3 regions of the Vibrio lentus genome follow, and region 1 is predicted to be linked to each of the others. Evidence: predicted binding sites of a transcription regulator. Region 1 holds the regulator's gene; each other region holds the start of a gene.
The links. Region 1 encodes PurR, which represses purine synthesis genes. Its sites were predicted from a motif close to TNANGNAAACGTTTNCNTNA; they were not measured.
Positions count from the first base shown of each region.

Region 2: a site for PurR is predicted at 5,149-5,168, ahead of purL (phosphoribosylformylglycinamidine synthase). Genes of this name have one in related genera too.
Region 3: a site for PurR is predicted at 4,453-4,472, ahead of purE (5-(carboxyamino)imidazole ribonucleotide mutase). Genes of this name have one in related genera too.

Region 1 is NZ_JAUFQE010000002.1:1,798,114-1,805,557, reverse strand. It holds gene glgA (glycogen synthase GlgA) at 1-186, shown strand, start outside; gene QWZ07_RS16465 (alpha/beta fold hydrolase) at 472-1,269, shown strand; gene QWZ07_RS16460 (putative signal transducing protein) at 1,377-1,694, opposite strand; gene QWZ07_RS16455 (TVP38/TMEM64 family protein) at 1,758-2,438, opposite strand; gene QWZ07_RS16450 (TfoX/Sxy family DNA transformation protein) at 2,572-3,162, opposite strand; cyclic di-GMP riboswitch class I at 3,290-3,375, opposite strand; gene purR (HTH-type transcriptional repressor PurR) at 3,546-4,550, opposite strand; gene torD (molecular chaperone TorD) at 4,868-5,515, opposite strand; gene torR (two-component system response regulator TorR) at 5,804-6,517, shown strand; gene elyC (envelope biogenesis factor ElyC) at 6,686-7,444, opposite strand, start outside.
Region 2 is NZ_JAUFQE010000002.1:98,885-106,328, reverse strand. It holds gene dapD (2,3,4,5-tetrahydropyridine-2,6-dicarboxylate N-succinyltransferase) at 1-142, shown strand, start outside; gene QWZ07_RS08815 (DUF3332 domain-containing protein) at 242-775, opposite strand; gene purL (phosphoribosylformylglycinamidine synthase) at 1,048-4,974, opposite strand; gene mltF (membrane-bound lytic murein transglycosylase MltF) at 5,304-6,872, shown strand; gene QWZ07_RS08800 (hypothetical protein) at 7,189-7,323, shown strand; gene tadA (tRNA adenosine(34) deaminase TadA) at 7,382-7,444, opposite strand, start outside.
Region 3 is NZ_JAUFQE010000002.1:3,069,036-3,076,479, forward strand. It holds gene QWZ07_RS22340 (LysM peptidoglycan-binding domain-containing protein) at 1-523, shown strand, start outside; partial or broken gene dprA (DNA-processing protein DprA) at 520-1,631, shown strand; gene QWZ07_RS22350 (DUF494 family protein) at 1,635-2,111, shown strand; gene QWZ07_RS22355 (DNA topoisomerase family protein) at 2,124-2,693, shown strand; gene QWZ07_RS22360 (5-(carboxyamino)imidazole ribonucleotide synthase) at 2,761-3,891, opposite strand; gene purE (5-(carboxyamino)imidazole ribonucleotide mutase) at 3,897-4,382, opposite strand; gene tsaC (L-threonylcarbamoyladenylate synthase type 1 TsaC) at 4,578-5,135, shown strand; gene hemF (oxygen-dependent coproporphyrinogen oxidase) at 5,155-6,072, shown strand; gene aroE (shikimate dehydrogenase) at 6,150-6,980, shown strand; gene QWZ07_RS22385 (DUF1488 family protein) at 6,998-7,267, shown strand; gene QWZ07_RS22390 (gamma carbonic anhydrase family protein) at 7,264-7,444, opposite strand, start outside.

The DNA.
Region 1 (7,444 bases):
GCAACTGGATTTGCGTTTGATGAACCGACACCACAAGCGTTACTGGCTGTGTTACATCGTTCATTGCTGCTTTACGCACAAAACCCATCTGAAATTAAGCGTGTTCAACTTTATGCCATGCAGCAAGATTTTAGTTGGGAAGATGCGGCAAAAGAGTATCTTGCAATGTACCATTCGGCACTTTAACTCGCTGAAATAGTTTTAAAATTAAGCTGACAGCTAGTAATAGTTTGTAATGAAAGAAGGCGCTCTGAGACTAGAGTGCCTTTTTGTTTTTTGGTCAGAACACATCACGTTTACGAAGACAAAACTTGCAAACTCATTTTAGTCAGGTAGAAAAGGAGGGCAGGTATTCACATGACTAATGTTAGGTTTGACACTATTATCACTTAATCTGCTCAATAGCGTGATATCCTTAGCCATCGCCTCACCATGAGGCATAGCTCCATTATTATAATTAAAGCGATAGGTATGTCTGAGAGTTTATTATTTCATAAAACATTTACTCACCCTACGAGCGATGAGTGGGTTGTGTTTGTGCATGGCGCGGGGGGAAGCTCCTCTATTTGGTTCAAACAGATCAAAGCGTATAAACAACATTTCAACTTGCTTCTCATTGATCTTAGAGGGCATGGTAAGTCAGACAGCATACTTAAAGGCCTGATTACGAACCGCTATACGTTCAAATCGGTCACGCTCGATATCCTTAAAGTTCTTGATCATCTAAAAATCCGTTCAGCGCATTTCGTTGGTATGTCTCTCGGGACGATTATTGTTCGCAACGTAGCGGAATTAGCGGCAGGGCGCGTGCGTTCAATGGTACTCGGTGGTGCAGTGACTAAGCTCAATACTCGCTCTCAAGTACTAATAAAGCTGGGTAATTTAAGCAAGCACATCATTCCATACATGTGGCTATACAGCCTTTTTGCTTATGTTGTTATGCCGCAGAAAAGCCAAAAAGAATCTCGCCATCTATTTATCCGCGAAGCCAAAAAACTGTGTCAAAAAGAATTTAAACGTTGGTTCATCCTTACCGCTGATGTGAACCCTCTAATGAAATACTTCAAAGATAGAGAGTTGCCGATCCCGACTCTTTATTTGATGGGAGAACGTGACTACATGTTCATCAAGCCGGTAAAAGAGATGGTTGAAGCGCACGAGTCGAGTGAGTTAGTGGAAATAGCGAATTGCGGACATGTGTGTAATGTTGAAAACCCTGAAGAGTTCAACCAACGTTCTATCGCGTTTATTCAAAAACAAATCCAATGATCCTCTTGGTTCGCTATCTGAACAAATAAATCGAATTAAATAAAAACGGGAAGCTAATATTAGCTTCCCGTTTTTATTTTAAGGGAGGAGTATCGTTCGTAATGTTCTTACTCTGGTGATGCAGCACCACATTGCCAGCAAGAACCGAATTGCGCTTCGTTGACTTCATGGCACTCACCACAACGCCACTCTTCATAGATGATCGAATCTTGCTGTTTTTGGTAGTCATTGACTATCGTGCGGGCTTTACTGGCCAATTCTGGCTCATATAACCATACGTAAGGGTCAGTTTCCTCAGTGAATGGGATTTCCCCTTTCAAACCGAACAAGCCCTCACCACGGACTTCACACGCAATATTCTCACTTTCTAACAATCCACAGATGATATGGGCTTCTGTAGGATTCGATGCACTGAAGATTTTCATTGAAATAGAACCTTATTCGGCTTTGGGTTTTAGTCAGTTATATACGTTATTCCGCTATACACGTTAGTCAGCCACAGGTGCTGAGCGGAACTTACTCATCAACCATTTAGCAATAATTGGGAATACCCCCAACAAGGCAAATGACAATAGTACTGAAGGAGATACGATACCCGAAAGTGAATCAATTTCTGCGAGTTGAGTACCAGCATTCAAGAAAACCGCAGTACCTGGCAACATCCCTATTTGGCTTGTGATGTAGTAACGAGTTACCGACATTGGGGTTAACCCCATTAACAGGTTGATAAGGAAAAATGGGAAGACAGGAATCAGACGCAGAGAGAATAAGTAAAATGCCCCGTCTTTTTCAACGCCCTTGTTAATCGTTGCTAACTTGTCACCAAACTTGGTTTGGATCCAGTCACGTAACAGGTAGCGGCTACTTAAGAAGGCGAGAGTTGCACCAATAGCACTCGCAAAAGATACCAGCAGTAAACTGTTCCAGAAACCAAACAAGGCAGCGCCTAACAGAGTAACAACCGCAGCGCCAGGAATTGAGAAAGCCGTGATCATGACATAGGCGGCGAAGTAAATTGCAGCAGCGGCAATAAAATTGCTCTCGATGTAGTCATTCAAAACAGCTTGTTGAGCTTTCGCATTCTCAAGTGTTAGGTATTGGCCGAAATTGACGCCTAACAAGACGATCGTTACGACCAATACGATACCCAATATCATTTTCTTACTCATTGATACTTCCTCTAATTTTTCAATGCATACCATTAGTATAGATAGACAGGCAAAGCATAGATTAACTTTCAACAGATATAAAAAAAGCCGCAAGAATGCGGCTTAGTTATGTAGATAGTTTGAACTGACAATATTAATTGACGCGACTGATAAGCTCTTCACGACGTTGCTGCGGTATAACAGACCAATGAGTACCATTGATCGCACCTTCTAGCGCCCAAAGCAGCTCAATGCTGACAGAGGAAGCATGTGATTCCTTGATGGCGTTAAATGCGTTTACAGAGCCAGATTCATATAAACATTCTACAGAATCGATCCCAGCCTTTTTTAACATACGCTCGGTAGCGAGTCGAAGGTTAGGGAGGTCCTTTAATCGAGTTGGCTTAGCAGAAGATTGCTCAGCTTTCTCTTCTTTAGCAAACCCCAAAGACGTCGTAGCAAGCTGCAAGATTTTCTCTTGGTCTTGCCACAAGCCTTCCGGCAATGCGAAATACTTTGTGACGACAGGGAAACCACGTTTTTTGTAGACGTATGGTCGAAACCCTTGTTGCTCGAATTGCTTTGTTGTGTCTTTGTCCGCTCTTATGTGCAGCTGGTCGTTAACAACCAGAGCAAACATAGTGTCATCAGCAAAAAGCCCGAATCCACCAAACATTGAGCGTGATTTTATTTTTCCTAGGGGCTCAAATAATTTCATTGAGTCCTTTAGTATCGGTTTATCCATGTTATCTATCTCGGTGTATTTGAACTACGCCACCAAATAAGCAGGTCCGAGAGATTAGCAAAATGTTGCAATTAAATTGTCAATAAGCCGTAAATTACTAAATTGTTAGTAATTACCGCATTTTGCCATCGGTAACCCCGCTACCATACCAACGAGTGGTTTAGGCCGGAAGCTTTGCGTCTCACTCTTTCGAGTGGTTTGCCCTGTGCGTGACTGACTGAATAGAATAAAGTTTTTGTTGAATGAGGCTCACACCTGATATTTCAAAATGTGATATTGCTTCAATTAATGATCTTGGTGTTATGCAACTGGGTTTATTTTATCTGCTTATAAAAAAAGCGCACTCAAAGGTGCGCTTAATGAAATTAAACTCGATTTATCAATTAATTTAACGTTTTAACTGTGCTTCGCTCAACAATTTCTGGGTGCATTTCGAAGACACGTTTTTCATGATCTTTATCTTTAATGCGCTCTAACAAAATTTCGAATGCATTTTTACCAACACGACGCTTAGGTTGGTGAACCGTCGTCAATGGTGGAGAGAAGTATTCTGCAAGTTCAATGTTGTCGTAACCGATAACCGAAATATCTTCAGGAATACGAATACCTTGCTGTTGCAGGCGACTCATCAGGCCAAGTGCCATAGTGTCGTTAAAACAGAACACAGCGGTAGGGCGATCTTCCATCTGAGCAATTCTATCAGCCGCAAGTACAGCGGTATCACACTCAAAGTTACCTTCAATGATGAGCTTTTCGTCGGTTGCGACCTTCGCTTCATTGAGTGCGCGTTTGTAACCCGCGATGCGTTCTACACATGCTGCTTTGTCTAAGTGGCCACTTAAACAAGCAATCTTTGTGTGACCACGTTCTAGCAGGTACTTGGTTGCTAGATAGCCGCCTTCTTCAGAGTTATCGATGATCTTATCAGCCTGAGAGGTTTCAGGGCCCCAGTCCATGACAACTTTTGGGATATCAGCATGGCGATCTAACATGCCACGAAGTTCTTCTGTTAAGTCGGAACACATAACCAAGATGCCATCTACACGTTTTTCTGCAAGCATTCGTATGTAGTCACGTTGCTTCTCATAGATACCACCCGTGTTACACAGAATCAAAGTGTAACCTTGACGGTAGCAGTAGCTTTCAACACCATCGATCACTTCAGAGAAGAAGAGGTTTGTTGATTGAGTCACTAACATGCCGATAGTACGTGTTGAATTGCATTTCAAGCTACGCGCAACAGCACTTGGTGCGTAGTTTAACTCGTCTACGGCTTTATTTACTTTCTCTTGAGTCGCTTCTGCAACAAAACGTGTCTTGTTGATTACGTGAGAAACGGTGGTAGTTGATACGCCTGCTAAGCGAGCGACATCTTTTATAGTGGCCATGGTTTTATCCTATTAGAAGCTACTTTCCCAAAGTACGGAATAAAGTAGCCGTTAAGCTACCTAACTAAGAGCTTAAATTTGTAGGGCTCTTTGGGGTACTAAAGTGCTAAAAAACAAAAAACCGCTATTGAGCGGCTTGTCTTAACACCGAAATGCTCTGAACTTAAATAAGCATAGCATTTCGTGAATGTTTCATATTTTATCGTTTGCGGTCACAATTTTAGACTGACTAGAAATTACTCGCAATAAAATTCACCCAGAAATCTTGGTGAATTGTCACATTCTATTGAATTTGTTTACTTAATCATCAGCGTATCTTATTCACCCGCTAAATACTGAGTGTCCAAATTACAGAAGGCCACGAGAAGAGTTGCCACAGATGCATAGAAACCGAATGAATCGATCTCACAACATTTAACGTTGAACTTTGGTACCCAAGTAAGGAGTTGTTGTTCAATAAATTGCTGTTGAACAGTGAACGATTTTTCTAATTCTTCTTCAAGCTCAGTTTCATTTGAACGGATGATGAGATTGCCAAGGAAATCAAGTTCGATAGCAATGTGGTCTGCTGGCTCTTTCAGATCTTGGTTAACCACCAAGTTGTGCTTAGCCATGATCTCTTCCATGTCTTTAGCTGGCTTATCGTTTAATAGACCTGTTTCGCCGATATACATTGAAGCGTAAGGTAGAGCACCATGTTTATCTGTCTTTAAAAATAGATCGCAAAAGTCAGCAGACAGTTCTAGTTGGGCATCTTCACGTGTTTGTAGACGGTTCAATGCGTCTACCAGTTTATCAATCGCAGGCTTGAGTGTTTCGTTTTCGCCTAAACCAGTCAGGAAAGAACGGATCTCAACAGAGTGGTAGTGGTCGAGTTCTTCTTGTGTGAGCTCTTTAGCGAACAAGCTTGATAGCCACCAGTAGATTTCAGCTCTTTGTTCGTTGAATGCTTTCGTATCTTTCATTTCATAGATCCTGATTTAGTCTTGTGATGTTTATATACCCAAGCATCGCGAAGTCATTTGGGTATAAGCACACCAAGGCTCAATAACAAGGTTATTTGCTAAACGCAAAGTGACTCGTTAGTCGTAATGCCTATATTGAATTGCGATGGACGATAAATAGCAAGGTTTTAGATTGTCTTGTATCAAAAAAGATTCATGTTTCTCGCTTTTATCTGCTGTACCACTAGAATTGTTACTAGTTATGAATAGAATGGTTACTGAAACTATTAAATAAGAAAAGTGGTGTAGATGAGCTATCACGTATTAGTCGTAGAAGATGATGTGGTAACCCGAAGTAAGCTGGTTGGATATTTCCAGAACGAAGGTTACACAGTGAGCGAAGCGGAAAGCGGCGCTCAGATGAGAAACGTGTTGGAAGAAAACAACGTTGATCTCATTATGCTAGACATCAACTTACCAGGCGAAGATGGATTGATGCTAACTCGCGAATTACGCAGTCAATCGGACATTGGGATTATTTTAGTTACTGGACGCACGGATAGCATCGACAAAATTGTAGGCCTAGAAATGGGCGCAGACGATTATGTTACTAAACCCTTCGAACTTCGCGAGTTATTAGTTCGAGTTAAAAACTTACTTTGGCGTATTGCTGCGGCTCGCAAAACCGCGGTTGGTACGGCAGTTGAAGCTGAAGACGAATCTGTGGTTCGTTTTGGTGAGTGGACGTTTGATATCCCTCGTCGTGCTTTAAGTAAAAATGGTGAGCCAGTTAAGCTGACTAAAGCAGAATATGAGCTGCTCGTTGCGCTTTCTTCTTACCCTAACCAAGTGTTAAGTCGCGAACGTATTTTGAACATGATCAGCCACCGAGTGGATGCTCCAAATGATCGAACCATCGACGTGCTAATCCGTCGCATGCGTGCGAAGATGGAGTTCGACCCTAAGAACCCACAAATCTTTGTGACGGTTCACGGTGAAGGTTACATGTTTGCTGGTGACTGATTCTCTTCGGGAGTTCTAGTCAGCAACAAAATTTGAACGTAAAAAAGCCGAGGCGTCATTGATGTCTCGGCTTTTTATTACTTGGTTTTTACAATTAACGAATTGAACAGCTGCAACTTACTAGGTTACTCAGTTTTACTCATTCGCAGAGTTACTGATTAGCTTAGTTTATTGAGGTTGCGCTGCAGAAGCTGCGCCGTTTTCATCGACTAAGCTAGAAGCAGCAGGAAGAACAATCGGTTCTTCAACTGGGTCGCTGCTTGTGTCTAGCCAATCACGTAGGCTCTGCCAAACCAATCCCATTGTTTCGTGCCAGTAACGCTCTGTTTGTTCAAGATAGAGTGCTTTTGGCATGTACTTATTCCAAGGTTCAACAATCCCTTCTTGTGCAAGGTAGTTGGTTGGAGCGGGTAATGGTTTCATGCCAGCGGCATTGAATTCATTAAGTGCGCGAGTCATGTGGCTTGCTGAAGTCACGAGCACCATTCTTTTGTTTTTCACGAATGCAGCGGCTTGGCGAGCTTCTTCCCACGTATCTTTTGCGGTTTCAAGCAGAATGATATCGGGTTTTGCGACACCGAGTGCTAGCGCGACCTTAGCCATCATTCTTGCGTTGCTCACTTCAGTGCCTGCCCCATAGCCAGACAAAATAAGTTTCGCTCCAGGGTAGAGGCGTAGAATGCGGATCCCTTCACTTAAGCGCATTAAACCTGTGCGGCTAAGCTCCGATGTAGGTGGTATTTGATCATCGACGACGTGACCACTTCCGAGAACCATTACATAATCGACGGTTTCATCGACGGGTAAAAATGCAGTGTGTTGCCTTTCCATTGGCATTAAAAGTTGACTAGAAACTGGTTGGAAAGCGATTAGGAAAATACCACAGAGGGCTGAAAGGGTAATTAGGCAACCAGTCTTCCTTTTGGT
Region 2 (7,444 bases), 1.7 Mb from region 1:
CGAAGTAGAAATCATTAAAGCTCGTGACCTAGCTGGTGTTTCTGATCTTCTATTCCGTCGCAACTCGATCACTGGTCAAATTGAGTGCCTAGCGAACAAGTCTGCTGTTGAACTGAACAGCGAGCTACACAGCAACAACTAATCTACGCGCTAGATGCTAAATTACTAGATATTAAAAAATACGAAGCCGCTGGGGTTAAATCCAGCGGCTTTTCTTTTTATAGCGGTAAAGCAGAGAAGGTTATGCTTTTTCTGCGGCTAGCTGTTCGAGAGCCTGAATAGAGGTTTCTGAAACTAACGTACCATCCATGTAATAGCTGACTTTATCGCCATCACGAACCCCCGTCAGAACGGCTTTCTGGCCATCGTTATAGGTGATGTCCATTTGAATGGTGTTCTCATCGATCTGTTGCATTTCACCCCATTCAATCTGACGATTGTTGAAACCAAGTGGCGCTTCTTTTAGTGAATCGTCTAGGCTGTCGTTCACATCGATCATGGTGTCGACTTTACTATCAAAGATGTGAGGTGCGCCTGTGAGTGGGTTTTTACCCGCCCAGAATTCGATTGAGTTAAATACAATGTAATCGGCTGCTGTTGTTAGCGCGTAAACTGGCGCAAGCAAGAAGTTGACCCCGGCACGAGCGTAACGGTTATCTACAACCTCGACGTTGAACTTCATTAATTTCCCAGTAACGGCGTTACTACCGACACACCCAGCTAATGACATGACAATCGCTGCCACTGCAACTGCTTTTGTGATTGTTGTTTTCATAGATCCCTCTTATGCCACGATGATTGATTCAGTTTTTGAACGGCCAAATTGAATTGTTCTTGCATGAATACAAGAAATGACGGCCTAACAAATTGATTCCATAACATTTAGCGTAGTGGAGATTTTTAGAACAGCAAACTGCAAACCTAATTTGTTTCGCGTTGGTTCCTAAAATTTGTGTAATAAAAAAGCGCAGACCTTTCGATCTACGCTTTTAACTTTTTAGCTTTTAGTTAATCCAATCTAGATTAACGCAGCATGTAGGTAAGTGATTAACCCACATTCTTACGTGCGTTTTGGAACATACGCATCCAAGCACCATTCTCGCCCCAACCTTCTGGAGACCAAGAGTTAGCAACCGTACGGAATACACGCTCTGGGTGAGGCATCATGATAGTCACACGGCCATCCGTCGTTGTTAAACCAGTGATAGCATTAGGCGAACCGTTCGGGTTATTCGGGTATTGCTGCGTTTGGTTACCGTTGTTATCAACGTAACGTAGAGCAACCGTACCCGAGTTTTCAATCGCGTTTAGGTGGTCGTTGTCACGCACTTCTACGCGGCCTTCACCGTGAGAAACAGCGATTGGCATACGAGAACCTTCCATGCCGTTGAAGAATACAGAATCAGACTTCTGAACTTCAACGAGGCTGAAACGAGCTTCAAAACGCTCAGATTCGTTACGAACGAAACGTGGCCAGTATTCTGCACCTGGGATAAGTTCACGTAGGTTCGACAACATCTGACAACCGTTACACACACCTAGAGAGAACGTATCTTCGCGCTTGAAGAAGTTTTCAAATTGGTCGCGAGTAGAATCGTTAAACAGAACTGACTTAGCCCAACCTTCGCCAGCGCCCAGTACATCACCGTAAGAGAAGCCACCACAAGCAACAAGGCCGTTGTATTCTTCTAGTACCGCTTGACCCGTTAGGATGTCGCTCATGTGAATATCAGTCGCTTCGAAACCTGCACGGTCGAATGCTGCTGCCATTTCAACGTGAGAGTTAACACCCTGCTCACGTAGAATCGCCATCTTAGGCTTAGCGCCCGTGTTGATGTAAGGAGCAGCAATGTCTTCATTTACGTCAAAGCTTAGTTTTACGTTCAGACCTGGGTCTGAATTGTCTTTCTTCGCTTCGTGCTCTTGGTCTGCACAGATTGGGTTATCACGTAGACCTTGCATCTTGTGCGTCGTCTCAGCCCAGATAGTACGTAGTTCAGTACGGTTACGTTGGATTACAACGTCTGCGCCTGACTTAATCACTACTTCGTCTGATGCTTCCCCTTCACCAACAACGCTACCAATTACGTGTGAACACGCTTCTAGACCGTTTGCTGCAAGAGTAGAAAGAACTGCGTCTAGGTCGTCGTTACGAACTTGGATTACTGCACCTAGCTCTTCATTGAAGAGTGCTGCTAGCGTATCTTCGCTGTTCTCTGATGCAGATAAAAGCGCTTCAATGTTCGCGTTAACACCACAGTGACCTGCGAACGCCATTTCAGCTAGCGTTACGAATAGACCGCCATCGCCTTTATCGTGGTAAGCCACAACTTGGTCGTTCGCTACAAGCGTTTGAACACCTTCGTAGAAGCCTTTTAGTTGTGCTGCATTGTCTACGTCTGCTGGTTTATCACCAAGCTGCTTGTAAACTTGCGCTAGTGCTGTAGCACCCATACGGTTTTTGCCGTTACCTAAGTCGATAAGAACTAGGCTTGTATTACCCTTGTCAGTGCGAAGCTGAGGCGTAATCGTCTTACGAACATCTTCAACACGTGCGAACGCAGTGATAACAAGAGATAGCGGAGACGTTACTTCTTTCTGCTCGCCATTCTCTTCCCACTTAGTCTTCATCGACATTGAGTCTTTACCCACAGGGATAGTTAGACCCAGTGCTGGACATAGCTCTTCACCGACTGCTTTAACCGCTTCGTAAAGGCCTGCATCTTCTCCTGGGTGACCTGCTGGAGACATCCAGTTAGCCGACAGTTTAATGTGTTTGATATCACCGATGTTCGTCGCTGCGATGTTAGTGATTGCTTCACCAACCGCTAGGCGAGCTGATGCACCAAAGTCTAGAAGTGCTACTGGTGTACGCTCACCAAGAGACATTGCCTCACCGTGGTAAGAGTCGTAACTTGCTGCTGTTACAGCACAGTTAGCAACAGGAACCTGCCATGGGCCAACCATTTGGTCACGAGCTACAAGGCCTGTTACCGAGCGGTCACCGATAGTGATAAGGAATGTTTTCTCTGCCACTGTTGGTAGGCGAAGAATACGGTCAACCGCTTCGTTTAGTTCGATACCAGAACGGTCAATCGCAGGGTTGTTTGCTTTTAGCGTCTTCGCGTCACGGTGCATCTTAGGTGTTTTACCTAATAGGATGTCCATTGGCATGTCGATTGGCGTGTTGTCGAAGTGTGAATCTTCAAGTTTAAGTTCACGCTCTTCAGTTGCTTTACCAACCACTGCGTATGGTGCACGCTCACGCTTACAAATCGCGTCGAATGTTGCCATGTCTTTATCAGCAACCGCCATTACGTAGCGCTCTTGAGATTCGTTACACCAGATCTCAAGTGGGCTCATGCCCGGCTCATCGTTTGGCACGTCACGTAGATTAAAGATACCGCCACGCTCGCCATCGTCGACTAGCTCAGGAAGAGCATTCGAGATACCGCCTGCGCCCACATCGTGGATAAATGCGATTGGGTTCGCATCACCAAGCTGCCAACAACGGTCGATAACTTCCTGACAACGACGTTCCATCTCTGGGTTTTCACGTTGTACAGAAGCAAAATCTAAGTCTTCAGAAGAAGAACCAGAATCCATTGAAGATGCAGCACCGCCACCAAGGCCGATGTTCATCGCAGGGCCACCAAGAACGATTAGGCTTGCACCTACTGGGATCTCTTTCTTCTGAACATGATCGTCACGAATGTTACCTAGACCACCAGCCAGCATGATTGGCTTGTGGTAACCACGTACTTCTTCACCTGCGTGAGAGTTTACTTTCTCTTCGTAAGTACGGAAGTAACCTAATAGGTTTGGACGACCAAATTCGTTATTGAATGCTGCGCCACCAAGAGGGCCTTCAAGCATGATATCCAAAGCAGTAACAATACGGCTCGGCTTACCAAAATCAGTTTCCCAAGGTTGAACGAAGTTCGGGATCTTAAGGTTAGATACAGAAAAGGCAACCAAACCCGCTTTTGGCTTACCACCAATACCTGTCGCGCCTTCATCACGGATTTCACCGCCTGAACCTGTTGATGCGCCCGGCCATGGAGAAATTGCCGTTGGGTGGTTGTGAGTTTCAACTTTCATCAAGATATGTGTTTTCTCTTGGTGATAGTTGTACTGACGAGTTTCTGGATCTGGGAAGAAACGACCGACTTCAGAACCTGTCATTACCGCTGCGTTATCTTTATAAGCAGACAGAACGTGTTCTGGTGTCGTTTCAAAGGTGTTCTTAATCATCTTGAATAATGATTTTTCTTGCTTAACGCCATCGATAGTCCAATCAGCGTTAAAGATCTTGTGACGACAGTGCTCTGAGTTCGCTTGTGCAAACATCATTAGCTCGATGTCAGTCGGGTTACGACCTAGCTTTTCAGTGAAGCTTTCAAGAAGGTAATCAATTTCATCTTCTGCTAGCGCAAGACCTAGGGTAACGTTTGCTTTTTCAAGCGCTTTACGTCCGCCAGTTAATAGGTCAACTTCCGCATAAGGAGCAGGCTCAGCAACTGTGAATAGTGCAGCTGCCGATTCGAAGTCAGTAAAAACCACTTCCATCATACGGTCGTGCAGGATTGCTTTCAGCTCAACAAGTTGAAGCTCAGAAAGTTCAGAAGAAGTTTCAATGTAGAAAGCGGTACCGCGCTCTAGACGTGACACTTTAGCCAGTCCACAGTTGTGTGCGATATCAGTTGATTTTGAAGACCAAGGCGAGATAGTGCCTGGACGTGGCGTTGCAAGCAGCAGTAAACCTTCAGGTTCATGCTCTTCAATCGTTGGACCGTAAGTCAGTAGCTTTTCTAGCTTCTCAACTTCAGACGCATCTAGGTCTGCCGTTAAATCAGCAAAGTGGGCAAACTCAGCGTAAATACCTGTTACAGGTAAGCTTAATTCACGACAAAGCTCTAAAAGCTTGTTAACACGAAACTCAGATAGAGCTGGGGAGCCACGCAAAATTCTCATGTGCTTAGGTCTCTTATGCAGTTGATTAAGGTGATATTGGAATAAATTCAGTGGGTTATAGGAACAACCTAACTGTTTTCTTCGAAGCTATTCCCGAAGGTTAACAAACCTATGCCGATTCCACCTCTTCAATGCGAGCGCATTATAAAGCATTTCTTTTTGTGACGTAACACCAAAAGCAACCGTTTGCGTTATTTTTTTCATCTAACGATATAAATGACAGTTTTGCTGCATTTATCAGCACTTTTACAACTGTTTAAATAAACCTGCTTTGCCAGCCTTGCGGGGTTTGGTATAAAGGGGCTTCCACTTTTCGAGATTTCATTTTGATGCCTAAATTTACGCTCATCTTTTCGTCTAAATTCCTTCTGCTCGTTATCGCTCTGTTAGGGCTAACGGGATGCCAGATTGAATCTGAACCTAAAAGTGTCCTTGAGCAGATACGAGATCGCGGCGTTCTTCGTGTCGGCACCCTGAATAACCAACTCTCTTATTACATTGGTCCCGATGGCCCTGCTGGCTTAGATTACGAGTTAGCTCGTGAGTTTGCGCAGGAGCTTGGTGTAAAGCTTGAGGTTAAACCTGCATACCGTTTATCCGGCCTCTTCCCTGCCCTAAAGAAAGGCGAGATCGATCTTATCGCGACTGGGTTAACGCAAAACAATAATCTGACACGTGCGTATCGCGCCGCGCCCGCTTATTACTATGTCAGCCAACAAGTCGTGTATAAGAAAGGTCAATGGCGACCAAGAAACCTCGGTCAACTGATCAAGTTTGAAAACGAGCGTCAGGCCGAATTTGTAAAAGCACAATCTGAATCAGAAGAAACGGCATCAAATGAAACACTAACGCCGTCTTTGGTTGTGGTGAAAGACTCACACTTTGAACCAACACTAAAACAGCTACAGAACACACACGATGACTTTATCTACGATGCGGTCGGTAATGCAGACATCAATGACCTGCTAAAAGAAGTGTCGACTGGCGAACGCTTGTTTACTGTAGCAGACTCGATTGAACTGTCACTCGCACAGCGTTTGTACCCAGACGTCGCTTTGGCATTTGAACTCACTGAAGACCAACCTATCTCTTGGTACTTAGAGCGTTCTGAAGATGAAAGCCTGTATGCATTGCTAATTGAGTTCTTCGGCAACCTAAAACAATCTGGCGAACTGGCTTCATTGGAAGAGAAGTACATCGGTCACATTGGTACCTTTGACTACGTTGATACTCGTGCCTTTATCCGCGCCTTGGATAGCAAGCTACCAAAATGGTCACCACTGTTTCAGAAATACTCACAAGAATTTGATTGGCGCTTGATTGCTGCTTTGGCATACCAAGAGTCACACTGGAACCCAGTAGCACGTTCTCCTACAGGTGTTCGAGGCATGATGATGTTGACGCTACCAACCGCGAAAAGCGTAGGTGTAACTAATCGTCTTGACCCGAAACAGTCGGTACAAGGTGGTGTTGAATACTTACGTCGTATCGTGAATCGAGTTCCCGACTCTATTACTCAACATGAAAAGATCTGGTTTGCCCTCGCATCATATAACGTAGGTTACGGTCACATGATGGATGCACGTCGCTTAACCAAAGCACAAGGCGGTGATCCTGACGCTTGGGGTGATGTGAAAGACAGACTGCCTCTTCTAAAGCAGAAGAAGTACTACAGTAAAACTCGTTACGGTTATGCTCGTGGTGATGAAGCAAGGAATTACGTTGAGAACATTCGCCGTTATTATCAAAGCATTATTGGCCATGTGAACAAGCGAAATAAAGAAGAAGAAGCGAGCCTTGAAGGGTTAGTGGTTATCCCACCTTTAGAGATCTCGGGCGCTGAATCGACAATCAGTGCGGCTGAATCCGCTGTCGACGAAGCTGAGTCTTCCAAATAAATGAAAAAGAGCAATGCCATACAGCGTTGCTCTTTTTTTATACATGAGCCACTGGTTCGTATTGGCTGGTTCGCATTGAGAAAATAAACAAACAAAGTGACCGTTAAACTTGAGGTGTCATATTGCAGTAACAATTGAACTTTATAACGACACACCATAAGCGCCATGATGTTCTGTTGTATTCAGACACTGACCATCGCGATAGCTACTCAAAAAGTATCGCTAAGTTCGAGACAAAGCTCATAAACAAATAACCACTATAATTAAAACTGAAGTCATAATTACAAAGCCAGACGACAAATAGGAAATCGTTGAAATGATGAAGAACAAACTGAAATCGAAGCGCCTTGATAAGACCGTTGCTGCAAACCGTCGTAAGCGTATGCTTTCAAATAATAAGAAAAAGATCATTTGGCGCAACCGTGCTTTCATGCAGATACTTTCTGAGTAAATACACCGAGTAAGTTTTCTGCGGCACTCTTACGATAGAGGGTGCCTAAAACTTGCTTCTACCTCTTGTTAGTTGGCTTTTTCTTGTTACTTGCCTTCTCGGCTTCTAAACGCTGCTCTTC
Region 3 (7,444 bases), 1.3 Mb from region 1:
GCGTTTAGTCGCCACAGCGCGCTTGAAAGAGGTGGATGCTGAGTTCAGTAGTTTGCAAATAGAGACTCAGCTACAAGAGGTACTGCTCAACGACCTCGTGTTACCAGAACTTGGCGTTGGTCAGGTGAAGCTCTCAACTACGTTTTATCCTGCACCTAGTGCCGCGGGTCAGTTTGCTAATATCTTGGGCTCATTAGATGGCAGCCAATACAGTGCAAAGAATCAGGTCGTGGTTATTAATAAAGGCTCACAGGACAATCTTCGCCAAGGATCTATGTTTACGCTTAGTGAAAGCGGCGCGGTGGTGTTTGGTAAGCAGGGTGAATATAGCTATAAAGAGTCAGCGGCGAGCGATAAGGTGCAGTTGCCAAGTACCTCACTCGGTAGCTTGATGGTCATTCGTCCTTATGAGTATTTTAGCTTGGCCTTGATCACTCAGAGCTCTAAGCCTGTTAGTAATGACATTCTGGCGGTATCGCCTTTGGACCTTGCTGTGACGGAAGAGCTTAAGGGCACCGAGTGAATGAGCAACAACTGAGCGCTTGGCTAACTCTAAGTTTTGTACCGCAATTGGGTGGCAAGCGCCTTTCTCGTCTGCTGAGTATCGACTCCCCTTCGAACATTGTTGGCTACTCAAGTCAGCAGCTGCAAGCGATTGGCTTGTCAGCTAAGCAAATCTCCTATTTAAGAGAGCAAGCCCCAAGAGAAGTGGAGGCTTGCCTAGCGTGGCAAGCAAGACAACCCAACCATCACATCATTACCCCGAATTGCTCGCATTATCCCAAACTGCTGAATGAGACAGCCTCTGCGCCGAGCGCGCTTTTCGTTAAAGGTCACGTTGAAAAACTGATTGAGCCTCAAATCGCAATGGTCGGCAGTCGTAATGCCAGCATCGAAGGGCTGCAGACAGCGAAGTCCTTCGCCAAAGAGTTCGTCCAAAACGGTTTGATTGTCACGAGTGGCTTAGCGTTGGGCATTGACGGTTACGCTCATGATGGTGCTCTAGATAAAGGAGGAGAGACTTTCGCGGTTTTAGGTTCAGGTTTGGATTCCATTTACCCAGCACGGCACAGAAACTTAGCCGATAGAATCTGTGAAAATGGTGCATTGGTTTCAGAGTTTCGCCCAAGTGCCAAACCTCGACCTGAACATTTCCCTCGCCGTAACCGTATTATAAGTGGGTTATCGCTCGGAACCTTGGTAGTGAAGCGGCTGAGAAGAGTGGCTCTTTGATTACAGCTCGCTATGCCATGGAGCAAGGCCGAGAGGTGTTTGCGTTACCAGGCTCTATTCATAGTCCAACCAGCCGTGGCGGCAATAGATTAATTAAAGCTGGTGCATGTTTGGTGCAAAATGCTCAAGATGTTCTGATCGAAATAAAGAGTCTGTTAGACTGGTCTATAGATCAGCAGCCCAGTTTGTTCGAGCCTACGCCGAATGAGTGTGAAAATGAACAATTGCCATTTCCACAGCTGTTAGCTAACGTAGGATTAGAGGCGACACCCGTTGATATTTTGGCACAGAGAACCCATATACCTGTGCATGAGGTCATGATGCAGCTTTTAGAGCTTGAGCTCTCAGGGCATGTTGTTGCAGTTTCCGGTGGCTATATTCGAAAGGGGAGAGGCTAAGCTATGATGATGGACATACTGATGTACTTGTTTGAAACCTACATCCATAGCGATTCTGAATTGCAGGTGGATCAAGATGAGCTGGAAGATGAGCTTCTTCGAGCAGGGTTTCACCAAGATGATATTTATAAGGCCCTCCATTGGTTAGAAGATCTTGCTGCATTGCAAGATACCGAGAACCAAGCGGCGATTAGTGTGTGTTCCAATACCTCGATGCGTATTTATACCAGTCGAGAGATTTCACGTATTAATATGGAGTGTCGAGGCTTCTTATTGTTCCTTGAGCAGATCAACGTGCTTACGACAGAGATTCGTGAAATGGTGATTGATCGTGTGATGGGGCTTGAGACCAACGAATTTGAATTGGATGATCTGAAATGGATTATCTTAATGGTGCTATTTAATGTGCCGGGTAATGAAAGTGCTTACACGCAAATGGAAGAGCTGTTGTACACCAAAGAGCAAGGTATCTTGCATTAATACAGGCTTGTCATGAGTAGTAAGATTGATAATCAGCTTTTTTCAGCACATGAACATGCGTTAGAGCGTGAACCATGTCCACAGTGTGGTGGAGAGCTTCAGCTTCGCCATGGTAAGCACGGCCCATTTTTAGGCTGTAAGCAGTATCCGAGCTGTGATTACATCAAGCCTTTGCATCAAAACGATGGCCATGTGGTGAAAGAGTTGGGTGTACCGTGTCCTAAATGCCAAAACGAATTGGTATTAAGGCAAGGCCGCTTTGGGATGTTCATTGGTTGTAGTAGCTACCCAACGTGTAATCACATCGAATCTTTGGATCAACCCAAAGAACAACCTGAAGAGCAGCCACTTGTTGCTTGCCCTGAGTGTGGCAGAGGCCATTTGGTTGAGCGTAAATCTCGCTATGGCAAAACCTTCTATGCTTGTGATAACTACCCTAAGTGTAAGTTCGCAGTAAACCAACCACCTGTTCTAGGCCGCTGTGAAGAGTGCCAGTTCCCGTTGTTACTTGAGAAGAAAACAGCCAGTGGTATCAAGAAGCAATGCGCTGATCGCAAGTGTCATCACATTCAATCTCAATAACCTGATGCTATAGACAAAAAAACGGCGCTCACTGAGCGCCATTTTTATATCAAATCCACAATGTCGGCTACTTCATCTGCTCAGCAAACTCATGCACAGCAGGGTAAGCTTGCTTATCGAGAATATCTGCCAGTGAGCATAACGCTCTTTGCAGTTCTGCGTTGTAGTCAGCGCTCACGTTAATGTGGCCCATCTTACGACCTGCACGCTTCTCTTTGCCATACCAATGAACATGACAACCACCTTGAGCCAAAATTGCTTCAGGTAGAGTATCTTCACCAAGAATGTTGATCATTGCGGTTGGGCGAATCAGTTTAGTACTGCCTAGTGGCATACCACACACAGCACGTAGGTGGTTCTCAAACTGACAAGTTTCAGCGCCTTGTTGCGTCCAGTGGCCAGAGTTATGAACACGTGGTGCAATCTCGTTAACCAGCAGTGAACCTTTAACATCAAAGAACTCTAACGCTAGCACGCCAACGTAATCCAAACGTTCTGCAACAGCGGTGAACATGGTTTTTGCTTGCTCTTGCAGTTCAATGTCATCAATCGCTGTCGATAAGCTCAATACGCCGTCGGTGTGAACATTTTCAGCCAGTGGGTACACTTGAATCTCGCCATTGGCGCCACGAGCACCGACAAGTGATACTTCGCGGTCAAACGGAACGAACTCTTCAGCCACAATAGCTTGGTTGTCGGTCGCGGCAATGCACTCCGCCATTTCTGTCCAAGTTGACTCAACATTATCTAATGTCTTTAAGCGCCACTGGCCTTTGCCATCGTAGCCGCCAAGTGTGCTCTTCAAGACCATTGGCAAGCCTACGTGAGCAATCGCAGCGTCAAAGTCTTCGCGAGAGTTAATCACGTAGTACTTGGCATTTTTCACGTTTGCTTCGTCTAACAGGGCTTTTTCAAGACGACGGTCACCGCCAGCTTTGATTGCTTCTGTTGTCGGCAAGAACTTACCGCTGCGCTCACATACCTCAAGCACGTCGTGAGGGATATGTTCGAACTCTGCAGTAATGACGTCTGCACGCTCAATCGCATTGTCTAAGCCGTTGCCTAGAATCGCTTGCGTTAATGGGTGAACAATATTTTTGCTGCCAACATCAAAAGCAGAAATTTCAATATTCAGCGGTGCCCCAGCTAGGGACATCATGCGAGCAAGTTGGCCCGCGCCTAACACAAGAACATGCATGGGAATTAGTCCTCTGCAGGGTTTGGATTAGCAAGAACCGTTTCTGTTTGCTCAGAGCGGAACGCTTCTACTTTTGCCATCACGTCTTCATTGTGTGTACCAATGATTTGAGCGGCTAGGATGCCAGCGTTAGCAGCACCAGCTTCACCGATAGCCAGAGTACCTACCGCGATACCTTTTGGCATTTGTACGATAGAAAGTAGCGAGTCCATGCCTTTCAGTGCTTTAGACTGAACAGGAACACCTAAAACAGGGACGCTTGTGAAAGCTGCAGCCATGCCCGGAAGATGCGCAGCACCGCCAGCACCAGCAATAATCACTTTAATACCGCGCTCTTTCGCACTGGTTGCGTAGTCAGCAAGCAACTGAGGTGTGCGGTGAGCAGAAACCACTTTTGTTTCGTACGCCACGCCAAACTGATCCAACATTTCTGCAGCTAGCTTCATTGTTGGCCAATCAGATTTAGAACCCATGATAATACCGACAGTCATCTCAAACTCCTTCAGGTACGATTTAATTAGTGATTAGATATTTTGCGCGCATTATACGGGTAAAATTGCTTAAGGAAAACGTTTGCGTCAGTCTAGGTTGTTAATTGATACATTTTATAAACAAATAGCTTTAGTCACAGTGAATGATAATTTGTACACTTAGCGAGTTCGATAACAGAATTAATGAGGCAACCCTTGGATAACTTTCAACATACTTTGCAGGCATTACAACAAGGTGAAGTCATTGCTTACCCGACAGAAGGCGTTTTTGGGGTCGGTTGTGATCCCGATAATCCACAAGCCATCAAGAAATTGCTCGATTTAAAACAGCGACCGATGGAGAAAGGGTTGATCTTAATTGCTGCAAGTTACGAGCAGTTGTTGCCTTATATTGACGAAAGCCAACTAACCGATGACCAATTAGCGACGGTTAAAGCGACATGGCCAGGCCCGGTCACTTGGATTATGCCAACCAGCAGTAAAGTTACTGACTGGGTAAGCGGTCAATTTGATTCGATCGCGGTACGCGTGACGGATCACCCTTTGGTTCAAAGAATGTGTAATGAATTCGGCAAGCCGTTAACCTCTACCAGTGCTAACCTGACTGGCGAGCCGCCTTGTATGACGACTGAAGAAGTTCAACAGCAACTGGGTCAACATTTGGTGGCTATTTTAGAAGGTCAAACGGGTGGTCGTGAGAAGCCAAGCGAAATTAGAGATGCAAAAACGTCGAAAATATTAAGACAGGGTTAAACCCTGCAGAGGAAGAAAGATGTCAGCAATTGATAAAGAAGCAGTAAAACAGTTTTTACTGAGCCTACAAGATTCGATTTGCCAACAGCTTGAGCAAGCTGATGGCACAGCACTGTTTGAAGAAGATGCATGGGAGCGTGAACCTGGCGAACACCTTGGTGGCGGTGGTCGAACTCGCGTGATGACCAATGGTGCAGTATTCGAGCAAGGTGGGGTTAATTTCTCTCACGTAGCGGGTAAGGCAATGCCAGCTTCAGCAACAGCTCATCGCCCTGAGTTAGCTGGACGTAAGTTTGAAGCGATGGGGGTTTCATTAGTTATCCACCCTAAAAACCCATACATCCCAACCTCACATGCGAACGTTCGGTTCTTTATTGCGGAAAAAGAGGGGGAAGACCCGATTTGGTGGTTTGGTGGTGGTTTTGACTTAACGCCATTTTATCCTTTCGATGAAGACTGCCAATCTTGGCATCAAACCGCTAAAGATCTTTGTGCGCCGTTTGGTGATGATGTCTATCAAGAACATAAAGAGTGGTGTGATAAATACTTCTATCTGCCTCACCGAGACGAAACACGTGGTGTTGGTGGCTTGTTCTTTGATGACTTAAATGAGTGGGGTTTCGATAAGAGCTTTGCTTATATGCAGGCGGTCGGTGAAGGCTTTGTAGCCGCCTATCTACCAATTGTAGAACGACGAAAAGAGACGTCTTACGGTGAGCGTGAGCGTGACTTCCAGCTATATCGTCGTGGTCGCTATGTTGAATTTAACCTAGTTTACGACCGTGGCACCTTATTTGGTTTACAAAGCGGTGGTCGCACAGAGTCTATATTGATGTCTATGCCGCCGCTGGCTCGTTGGGAATACCGCTACGAACCACAAGCGGGTTCACCAGAAGCTCTTCTTTATAGTGACTACCTAAAACCTCGAGTTTGGTAGTTCTTCCTTCCTTATAGGGATAGTGATAGGGTCATCTATATAGATGACCCTTTTTATTATTTCTGTTAGGTAAGGATATGACACAGCAAGTAGATCGTTATGCCGTTTTCGGTAATCCTATTGGGCAAAGCAAATCGCCATTCATTCATACATTATTTGCTCGCCAAACCAGCCAACAACTTACCTATACAGCACTCCAGCCAGAACAAGGTGAATTCATCATTGCTGCTCAAGCTTTTTTTAGTGAAGGTGGTAGAGGGTGTAATGTCACAGCGCCATTTAAAGAAGATGCTTATCAGTTCGCTAATCGCCTGACTGAAAGAGCTGAACTAGCCGGTGCTGTAAACACACTTAAGAAGCTCGATGATGGAGAGATCATTGGTGATAACACCGATGGTGAAGGCTTAGTTCAAGACCTTCTTCAACATCAAGTTATGCTCGAAGGGGCTCGCGTTCTTCTGCTTGGCGCTGGTGGTGCTGCTCGAGGAGTGATCCAACCTCTTCTCGACCAAAAGCCACAACAGTTGGTAGTCGCTAATCGAACCAGTTCAAAGGCTGAACTTCTGGCCGAAATGTTTTCTTCACATGGAAACATCAAAGGAATGGGGTTAAGCGATGTTAATGAAGGGTTTGATGTCATCGTTAACTCGACCTCGTCTGGTCTAAGTGGTCAGCTTCCTGAAATTTCTGAGGTTATTTTCAATTCGAATAGTGCCGTTTATGACATGGTTTACGGGTCGGGCAACACGGTATTCAATCAGTGGGCATTAGATAATGGTGTTCACGCTGCTTATGATGGTTTGGGTATGTTGGTAGGACAGGCCGCTGAGAGCTTCATGCTTTGGCGTGGCCTTCGTCCGGGAACAAAACAGATTTTAAGAGAACTACGTAAAAACCTAGAGATGTAATGAGGTATTTATAAAAAATGAATCAATCAATTCTATTTCCTGATATCCAAGATTGGGATGAAGAAAATCAATCAGTCATCTTCCCAGCACAGCAGTCTGGCGCACTGATTGAGTGTGTTATGTCTATTGAAGAGCTGTCTCGATTGGCAGGTAAAGGTATAGAAGAAGGCGATCAAGCTTTAGTTATCTTTTCAGAGTTACGTTTTGATATTGAAGAGCTAGCGGAAGAGTTAATAGAAGAAGAGGAGTATGACTCCTCTAATCGGATTCAGATCAAAGTGCTTTAGACTGGTAGCACAGAGTCTAGATAGTCGTTTTTATTCTGAACATAGTTGTCAGCTGACTTCTGTAAAAAGGCACGCTCTTTATCATTTAATGGGCGTGCTTGTTTTACTGGGCTTCCTACATAGAGATAACCGCTTTCAAGTACCTTGTTTGGCGGAATTAAGCTACCAGCACCAATC